One region of the Pseudomonas asgharzadehiana genome, then DNA from elsewhere that is predicted to be linked to it. Evidence: predicted binding sites of a transcription regulator. Region 1 holds the regulator's gene; each other region holds the start of a gene.
What was found. The regulator sigma-54, encoded in region 1, starts transcription at its own class of promoters, with help from an activator protein. The targets are predictions, from matches to a motif close to ANTGGCATNNANNTTGCTNT.

Region 1 (3,261 bases):
GTCGGATCATGGGGGGAGAGTTAACGACCTGTACCTTGCATCAGGTGCAGATTCTTTTCCTTATGCTTTATGAGTTGGCGGTCCAGCTTGTCGTAGAGCGAGTCAATCGCCGCGTACATGTCCTCATGCTCAGCATTGGCGACGAGCTTGGCATTCGGTACGTGCAGGGTGGCCTCGATTTTCTGCTTGAGCTTATCGACCTCCATGATGACCTGCACGTTGGTGATCTTGTCAAAATGCCCCGCAAGCTTGTTCAGCTTGCTCTCGGTGTACTCACGCAGGGGCTTGGTGACTTCCAGCTGGTGTCCACTGATGTTGACTTGCATACAGCTTCTCCTTCGTTGCCAGTGCATAAAGCGGCAGGCAAAGACGCCTGCCACTGGAACGCTGTGGCCCGCCCGTCACATCAAACGCTTACGCTCGCTGGAAGGCGCGATCCCAAGGGACTCGCGGTACTTGGCGACGGTTCGACGGGCGACCTGAATGCCTTGTGCCTCCAGTAAACCAGCGATCTTGCTGTCACTCAACGGCTTTTTCTGATTTTCCGCGGCAACCAGTTTTTTGATGATCGCGCGGATCGCCGTGGACGAGCATTCGCCGCCTTCGGAGGTGCTGACATGGCTGGAGAAAAAGTATTTGAGCTCATATATACCCCGTGGGGTATGCATGAATTTTTGCGTCGTCACCCGTGAAATCGTTGATTCGTGCATGCCTACCGCCTCGGCGATGTCATGCAGCACCAGAGGCTTCATCGCCTCGTCGCCGTATTCCAGGAAGCCGCGCTGATGCTCGACGATCTGGGTGGCAACTTTCATCAGGGTTTCGTTACGGCTCTGCAGGCTCTTGATGAACCAGCGGGCTTCCTGCAACTGGTTGCGCATGAAGGTGTTGTCGGCGCTGGTGTCGGCGCGGCGCACAAAACCGGCATATTGCGGGTTGACCCGCAGGCGTGGCACCGACTCCTGGTTCAATTCCACCAGCCAGCGTTCGTTGTCCTTGCGCACAATCACGTCAGGGACCACATATTCGGCTTCGCTGGACTCGATCTGCGAGCCCGGGCGCGGGTTGAGGCTTTGCACCAGTTCGATAACCTGGCGCAGGTCATCTTCCTTGAGCTTCATGCGGCGCATCAACTGGCTGTAGTCGCGGCTGCCCAGCAGGTCGATGTAATCGGTGACCAGGCGCTGGGCTTCAGCCAGCCAAGGTGTCTTGGCGGGCAGCTGGCGCAGTTGCAGCAACAGGCATTCGCTCAGGGAGCGGGCGCCAATGCCCGCAGGCTCGAACTGCTGGATGCGGTGCAGGACGGCTTCGATTTCGTCCAGCTCAATGTCCAGTTCAGGGTCGAAGGCCTCCAGAATCTCCTCGAGCGTCTCGTCCAGATAACCCTGGTTGTTGATGCAATCGATCAGCGTGACGGCGATCAGGCGATCGGTGTCGGACATCGGTGCGAGGTTCAGTTGCCACAACAGATGGCTCTGCAGGCTTTCGCCGGCGGAGGTGCGGGTGGTGAAGTCCCACTCGTCATCATCGTTGCTGGGCAGGCTGCTCGCGCTGGTCTGGTAGACGTCTTCCCAGGCGGTATCCACCGGGAGTTCGTTGGGAATGCGTTCGTTCCAGTCGCCTTCCTCAAGGTTATCCACCGTTGGGGCGGTTTCCTGGTAGGAGGGTTCCTGCACGTCGGAATTGGTTTTTTGCTCGATGTTGTCGGCCAGCGGGTCTGCATTATCGAAGTCGTCGCCTTCTTCCTGGCGTTCGAGCATCGGATTGGACTCCAGGGCCTCCTGGATTTCCTGTTGCAGGTCCAGGGTCGACAATTGGAGCAGGCGGATGGCCTGTTGCAGCTGCGGTGTCATCGTCAGCTGCTGGCCCATTCTCAGGACTAGCGATGGTTTCATGGCAGGGGCTTAACACCTTATTCGCCGGCGCAATGCGCCATCCACGACAGGGCGCGTGAGCGCCAAACATAAGCAAATTATATGCCTGATATCGAGGGCTTTGCCTAGAGCGCGGTAACAATAAAAAAACCGTAGGTTTTTCTTTGGTACGCGCGCTTCGGACAAACGACCTGCCACCCCCTGTTCATACAGGTGGTTTTACAGGCGGAACTCGTGACCCAGGTACACTTCCTTGACCAGTTCGTTGGCCAGGATGGTCGCGGAATCGCCTTCGGCGATCAACTGGCCATCGTTGACGATATACGCGGTTTCGCAGATATCGAGGGTTTCACGCACGTTGTGGTCGGTGATCAATACGCCGATACCCTTGGCCTTGAGGTGATGGATGATCTGCTTGATGTCGCCGACCGAAATCGGGTCGACGCCGGCAAACGGTTCGTCCAGCAGGATGAACTTTGGCGCGGTCGCCAGGGCGCGGGCGATTTCCACGCGACGACGCTCGCCACCGGACAGGCTCATGCCAAGGTTGTCGCGAATGTGGTTGATGTGGAACTCCTGCAGCAGGCTTTCCAGCTCTTGGCGGCGGCCGTCACGGTCGAGTTCCTTGCGGGTCTCAAGGATAGCCATGATGTTGTCGGCAACCGACAGTTTGCGGAAGATCGAGGCTTCTTGCGGGAGATAGCCGATACCGGCGCGAGCACGGCCGTGCATCGGCTGATGGCTGACATCCAGGTCGTCGATTAGTACGCGACCCTGATCTGCCTGGACCAGGCCGACGATCATATAGAAGCATGTGGTCTTGCCGGCGCCGTTGGGGCCGAGCAAGCCGACGATCTGGCCGCTGTCGATCGACAGGCTGACGTCGCGCACGACCTGACGGCTTTTATAGGCCTTGGCCAGATGCTGGGCTTTCAGGGTTGCCATTACTCGGCCTTCTTCTTCGGCTGGATAACCATGTCGATACGCGGACGTGGCGCAGTTACCTTGTTGCCATTGGCTCGACCGGCGTTGGCGATCTGCTTCACGGTGTCATAGGTGATTTTTTCACCTTCCGTGGAGTTGCCATCGGGGCTCAGCACCTTGGCCTGGTCGATCAATACAATGCGGTTCTGCTGGGCATGGTACTGGATGGTCTTGCCGTAGCCCTTCATCGGGCCTGTATCGGTAGCCGACTGCTTCTGTTCGAAGTAAGCCAGGTTGCCCACCGAGGTCACGACGTCAATATCACCGTTTGGGGTGCGCGTCAGTGTCACGGTATTGCCGGTGATCTTCATCGACCCCTGGGTAATGATCACGCCGCCGGTGTAGGTCGCTACACCTTGCTTGTCATCCAGTTGCGCATCGTCAGCCGAGATGTGGATCGGCT
Region 2 (3,261 bases), 570 kb from region 1:
TCCGGGTGACGGATATCGATGACGATCTGACCGGCCAGAGCTTCGCTGACTTCTTCGATCTGCACATCCTGGCCCAACTCGTCGATAACCCGATCGATCGGCACCAGTTTGGCGTTCTCGAGCGCACGCTCCAGAATCGCCATGTCGAACTGTTGTTCTTCGTACTCCACGCGGTTGCGCTTGGCGTGGGTCTTGGGATTCACCGAGATGACCCCGCAATATTCAGGCATATGCTTGGCGAAGTCGGCGGTGCCGATTTCTTCCGCCAAATCGATGATGTCCTGCTTGTGGCTGGCGATCAGCGGGCGCAGCACCAGCTTCTCGGTCACGCAGTCGATCAGCGACAGGTTCGGCAGCGTCTGGCTGGAAACCTGGGAAATCGCTTCGCCGGTCACCAGCGCGTCGATCTGCAATTGATCGGCGATACGGGAGGCCGCGCGCAACATCATACGCTTCAATACCACGCCCATATGACTGTTATCGACTTTGCCGAGAATTTCGCCCAGCACTTCCTCGAACGGTACGCTCACAAATAGCACGCGTTGGGAGCTGCCGTACTTCTTCCAGATAAAGTGCGCAACTTCCATCACGCCCAATTCGTGTGCGCGCCCACCCAGGTTGAAGAAGCAGAAGTGGCTCATCAGGCCGCGGCGCATGATCTGGTAGGCCGCCACCGTGGAATCGAAACCGCCGGACATCAGCACCAGGGTCTGTTCCAGGGCGCCGAGCGGGTAGCCGCCGATGCTGTTGTGCTGGCTGTGGATCACAAACAACCGTTGGTCGCGAATTTCCATGCGCACTTCAATTTGCGGCGCTTTCAGGGAAATTCCAGCGGCGCCGCACTCGCGACGCAGCTTGCTGCCGACGTATTTCTCCACGTCCATGGAGCTGAACGGGTGCTTGCCGGCACGCTTGCAGCGCACCGAAAAAATCTTGCCTTCAAGGCTGTCGCCAAAATGCAGTTTGCATTTTTCGGTGATGTCGTCGAAGTCGCCCAGCGCGTACTCGTCAACCTGCAGGAAGTGTGCGATGCCCGGCATGCAGCTCAGGCGCTCGGTCATATCCTTCAAGGCTTTGGCGTCGGTCAGGCGGGTTTCCAGCTCGAGGTTGTCCCACACGCCATTCACCACCACAGCCGGGTCCAGATCTCGGAGCACGGCACGGATGTTCTTGGCCAATTGACGGATAAAACGCATCCGTACCGGTCGGCTCTTGATGGTGATTTCGGGGAAGACTTTAACGATTAATTTCATGGAAACAGCGCGCGCCGGGCCTGCTGAAAAAGGGGGGCGCGGATTATAGCGGAAATCGCTCAAGGTTTAACCAGTTAATATGCACTCACACCGCAACGCACTAAAGCGGTGCATTTGCATGCGCATGCGCCACATTGCAGTGCGCTATTTTCGGGCTTTTGTCGCTGCGCACCTTTATAGGGTCGCTTTTGGCGCAAAAAACCCATGTTGGCGCACTGGCATGCAATTTGCTCTCTTGTGAGGCAGGTTGCCATGGCGGACTATCCGCGCCGGCATCACCCACATTCTAAGGGCTAACTCCACTACCCCAGCCCGAAGCCACCCGGAGGACACTATGTCGAAGTCGGTTCAACTCATCAAAGATCATGACGTTAAATGGATTGATCTGCGCTTCACGGACACCAAAGGCACTCAGCACCACGTGACCATGCCGGCTCGCGACGCGCTGGATGATGCTTTCTTCGAAGAAGGCAAAATGTTCGACGGTTCCTCCATTGCCGGCTGGAAAGGCATCGAAGCCTCCGACATGATCCTGATGCCGGACGACAGCACTGCCGTCCTTGACCCGTTCACCGAAGACCCAACCCTGATCATCGTCTGCGACGTGATCGAGCCTTCGACCATGCAAGGCTACGATCGCGACCCACGTGCGATCGCCAAGCGCGCCGAGGAATACCTGAAGTCGACCGGTATCGGCGACACCGTATTCGTAGGCCCGGAACCAGAGTTCTTCATCTTTGATTCGGTCAAGTTCAAGTCCGACATCTCCGGTTCCATGTTCAAAATCTTCTCCGAGCAAGGCTCGTGGATGTCCGACCAGGACGTGGAAGGCGGCAACAAAGGCCACCGTCCAGGCGTCAAAGGTGGCTACTTCCCGGTTCCGCCGTTCGACCACGACCACGAAATCCGTACCTCCATGTGCAACGCCATGGAAGAAATGGGCCTGGTCATCGAAGTTCACCACCACGAAGTGGCGACTGCCGGCCAGAACGAAATCGGCGTGAAGTTCAACACCCTGGTAGCCAAGGCTGACGAAGTCCAGACCCTGAAGTACTGCGTACACAACGTAGCTGATGCCTACGGCCGTACCGCTACCTTCATGCCTAAGCCACTGTACGGCGATAACGGTTCGGGTATGCACGTTCACCTGTCCATCGCCAAAGAAGGCAAGAACACCTTCGCCGGCGAAGGTTATGCCGGCCTGTCCGACACCGCCCTGTACTTCATCGGCGGTATCATCAAGCACGGTAAGGCCCTGAACGGCTTCACCAACCCGTCGACCAACTCCTACAAGCGTCTGGTCCCAGGTTTCGAAGCACCGGTGATGCTGGCCTACTCGGCTCGCAACCGTTCCGCCTCGATCCGTATTCCTTACGTGTCCAGCCCACGCGCTCGCCGTATCGAAGCGCGCTTCCCTGATCCGGCAGCCAACCCATACCTGGCCTTCGCTGCGCTGGTCATGGCTGGCCTGGACGGCATCCAGAACAAGATCCACCCAGGCGATGCCGCCGACAAAAACTTGTACGACCTGCCGCCTGAAGAGGCCAAAGAGATCCCACAAGTGTGCGGCAGCCTGAAAGAAGCCCTGGAAGAGCTGGACAAGGGCCGTGCGTTCCTGACCAAAGGCGGCGTATTCAGCGACGACTTCATCGATGCCTACATCGAGCTCAAAAGCGAAGAAGAAATCAAGGTTCGCACCTTCGTACACCCACTGGAATACGAGCTGTACTACAGCTGCTGATCCGGTAGCGCTGCTTGACGCAGCGTGATGAAAAAGGCCTCCTTCGGGAGGTCTTTTTTTGCCCGGGAATTAACCCGAATCCCCCCTCCCTCCCACAAGGAGATCAGCATTGAAACGTCGACTTGCGTTCGCTTTAGTGTTTTTCAGCGCCAGTGCATTGGCTGCGCCCCCCACTCTTGAGCCGCTGCTCAACAGCATCGCCGAACGCCTGGAAATCGCCGACCAGGTGGCGCTGAGCAAATGGGACAGCAAAAAACCGGTGGAAGA
Region 3 (3,261 bases), 2.4 Mb from region 1:
TAAAGGCGCCGGGCGCTGGGCGATCAAGGCGCCGATCAAAAACCGCGTGGAGTTTCGCTCGTTCAACCTGCTCGACAGCTACGCCAGCCTGGGCAAGTTCGACATGGTGTTTTGCCGCAACGTGCTGATCTACTTCTCGGCCGAGGTGAAGAAAGACATCCTGTTGCGCATCCATGGCACGCTCAAGCGTGGCGGCTACCTGTTCCTGGGTGCTTCCGAAGCGCTGAACGGCCTGCCGGATCACTTCCAGATGGTGCAGTGCAGCCCCGGCATCATTTACCAGGCCAAATAACCGACGCTTTAAAAACAAAAACGGGAGACCTTTGCAAAGTCTCCCGTTTTTTATTCGCGCAAAATCGCTGCCGGTCCTCATCAACAGCGCTCAGGGCGTGGTGCTCATTTGGAGGGGCCCCAGGGACAGGCCATGTTGCCCGCTGGGCACTGTTGCGTTGAAGATGCCGAGTCGCACGGTTCCCGTCGTGGCGGCGGTAAATGTTCCTGTTCCGATTTGGCGTCGGGCATCAGTAATAGTGGTGACGTCAGGCCCGATCCGGCTGCCGTTTATCGTCATGTGCAGGGTCGACCCGTCGCTGACGGCTGTACTTCCCGTCACCTCGAAGCTGCAGTTATAGGTGCGTCCTGCCGTTACCGGAACTGCACGGGTGATGATGTGGGAGCTGGTGGCCTGATTGTTGAACTGGTTAACGACCACGCGGCTACCGATCACGCTTAGCCGCGACACATAGACGCCTTGTGCTACCCAGCCTTGAAAGGTGCCGTCGCTGAAGTCCCATGACTGGTCTGGTGGCACCACAATGGGCAGGCGACCGATGTTTATTCTCGCCTCCCCTGCAGTGGAATACAGCCCTCCACGCAGGATGCGGGCCCGCAACTGGACTTCGGTGCCCGCACTGGCGATGACAATGTTCGTGGGAATCAGAATCCGCAGCGAAGCGGTGCTGTGGGCAATATTAAAGCTTTGATTGTGCGTGCCACCAAGAACGGTGCTGTTGAGGCTCAAATAGAAATAATCGGCTGGCTGCATAGGAAAATCCAACCTCAGTATGGCGACGTCGCCGCTCAGTCGGGCAGGGTCAAGATTCGGGATCGGCTGTGTCGAATCCTGTTCGACAAACCTGGGGGCCGGGATTATCAACATGTCGAGCCTCTGCGTTGTGCTTAAGGGGGTCGGTTGATAAAGCATCAAAGCCTACGCGTGTCGCAATTGTCATAAATAACAGTACGGACAAACGGTTAAATACCCCGGCCCCCTGCGCACACCGTTTATAGCCCTCCACTCGCAAGCGGCAAGCCCGATTGCCGCTTTACTGGCGCTACGCGGAAATCGCTTGCCGCTTTTCTGGCATCACCGCCGGCAACATTGCCGCAAGCCCTTGAAATTCGGGCTCTGCTCAGGTTGGCATGCACCTTGCTATAGTCCTGTTAACGAACAGCAGGTCAGCCTAAAGGTTTCCGCCATGAGCATCAGCTTCGATAAAGCGCTCGGTATCCACGAACAAGCCCTGGGCTTCCGCGCCCAGCGTGCCGAAGTCCTGGCCAACAACATTGCCAACGCCGACACCCCGAACTACAAGGCTCGGGACCTGGACTTCTCCGCTGTGCTCGCTGCACAGCAGGACAAGACCAAGAACGGCACCTTCGCCTTGAACATGACCAACAACCGTCATATCGAAGCGCAAGGCCTGAGCAGTGGTGACGAGTCGTTGCTGTATCGCACGCCGATGCAGCCATCGATCGACCAGAACACCGTCGACGCCCAACTGGAGCAATCGGCTTATGCCGAGAACTCGGTGAACTTTCAGGCCAGCTTTACCCTGCTCAACAGCAAATTCAAAGGGCTGATGTCAGCCCTGCGTGGAGAGTAAGCCATGTCCCTGTCCAGTGTTTTCAATATTGCCGGCAGTGGCATGAGCGCCCAGACCACGCGCCTCAACACCGTCGCCAGTAACATCGCCAACGCCGAGACTGTGTCTTCGAGCATTGACCAAACCTATCGCGCCCGGCACCCGGTGTTCGCCACCATGTTCCAGGCCGGCCAGAACGGTGGCAGCGATTCGTTGTTCCAGGAACAGGACGCCGCCGGCAAAGGCGTGCAGGTACTCGGTGTGGTCGAAGACCAGAGCAACCTCGAAGCGCGCTACGAGCCTAACCACCCGGCAGCGAACGAAAAAGGCTACGTGTATTACCCGAACGTCAACGTGGTCGAGGAGATGGCCGACATGATCTCCGCCAGCCGCTCGTTCCAGACCAACGCGGAAATGATGAACACCGCCAAAACCATGATGCAAAAGGTCCTGACCCTGGGTCAGTGATAAGGGGCGCCAAATAATGGCCATCGTTGATACGTCTAACAACACGGCAGTCCAGGACCTGTTCAATTCCAAGGTCAAGACTGCAACGGACAACAGCAGCCTGGGTGATGCTTCCAAGACCGCGACGGGCAACCAGTCGCTGGGCAAGGACGCGTTCCTGCAACTGCTGGTGACCCAACTGAAAAACCAGAACCCGCTGTCACCCCAGGACAACGGTGCATTCGTGGCCCAGCTGGCGCAGTTCAGCAGCCTCGAAGGCATCAACACCCTGAACGACTCGGTGAATAACATCTCCAGCAACTTCAGCTCCTCGCAAGCGCTGCAGGCTTCTTCGCTGGTCGGGCGTTCGATCATCACCCAGACCGACAAGGCCCTGGTGGATACCAGCAAGAGCATGACCGGCTCGGTGGCCGTGACCGCGGCGACGGGTAACGTCACCGTCAAGATCACCGACAAAGACGGCAACCTGGTGCGCACCCTCGATTTGGGCGCCCAGAGTGCCGGTACGTCGGACTTTATCTGGGATGGCAAGAACGGCAACGGCGAGGTCGCCCCAGCCGGCACCTACACCTTTGCGGCCACGACCAAGAATGACAAGGGCGACGCAGTGGCCCTGGCAACATCGCTGCCGGCAACCGTGACCAGCGTGACGTTGAGCAAGACCGGCGGCGAAATGCTGCTGAACCTTGCAGGTGGCATGGGCAGCGTGAAGCTGTCGCAAATTCAGACTATTGGTACATAGAGCCGGCTAGATACGGCAGAGGGAGAGAAACATGTCTTTTAACATCGGCCTTAGCGGCCTCTATGCGGCCAATAAACAACTGGACGTGACCGGCAACAACATCGCCAACGTCGCGACCACCGGCTTCAAGTCGTCCCGTGCGGAATTCTCCGACATCTATGCCGCGTCCAAACTGGGTACCGGCCA

Region 2: a site for sigma-54 is predicted at 1,468-1,487, ahead of glnA (glutamate--ammonia ligase). Genes of this name have one in related genera too.
Region 3: a site for sigma-54 is predicted at 1,417-1,436, ahead of flgB (flagellar basal body rod protein FlgB). Genes of this name have one in related genera too.

Annotation. Positions count from the first base shown of each region.
Region 1 is NZ_CP077079.1:1,159,215-1,162,475, forward strand. It holds gene ptsN (PTS IIA-like nitrogen regulatory protein PtsN) at 1-10, opposite strand, end outside; gene hpf (ribosome hibernation-promoting factor, HPF/YfiA family) at 21-326, opposite strand; gene KSS96_RS05220 (RNA polymerase factor sigma-54) at 402-1,895, opposite strand; gene lptB (LPS export ABC transporter ATP-binding protein) at 2,094-2,819, opposite strand; gene lptA (lipopolysaccharide transport periplasmic protein LptA) at 2,819-3,261, opposite strand, start outside.
Region 2 is NZ_CP077079.1:590,171-593,431, reverse strand. It holds gene thiI (tRNA uracil 4-sulfurtransferase ThiI) at 1-1,253, opposite strand, end outside; gene glnA (glutamate--ammonia ligase) at 1,588-2,994, shown strand; gene KSS96_RS02655 (chorismate mutase) at 3,104-3,261, shown strand, end outside.
Region 3 is NZ_CP077079.1:4,848,336-4,851,596, reverse strand. It holds gene cheR (protein-glutamate O-methyltransferase CheR) at 1-292, shown strand, start outside; gene KSS96_RS21905 (hypothetical protein) at 383-1,159, opposite strand; gene flgB (flagellar basal body rod protein FlgB) at 1,479-1,886, shown strand; gene flgC (flagellar basal body rod protein FlgC) at 1,890-2,333, shown strand; gene flgD (flagellar hook assembly protein FlgD) at 2,350-3,075, shown strand; gene flgE (flagellar hook protein FlgE) at 3,107-3,261, shown strand, end outside.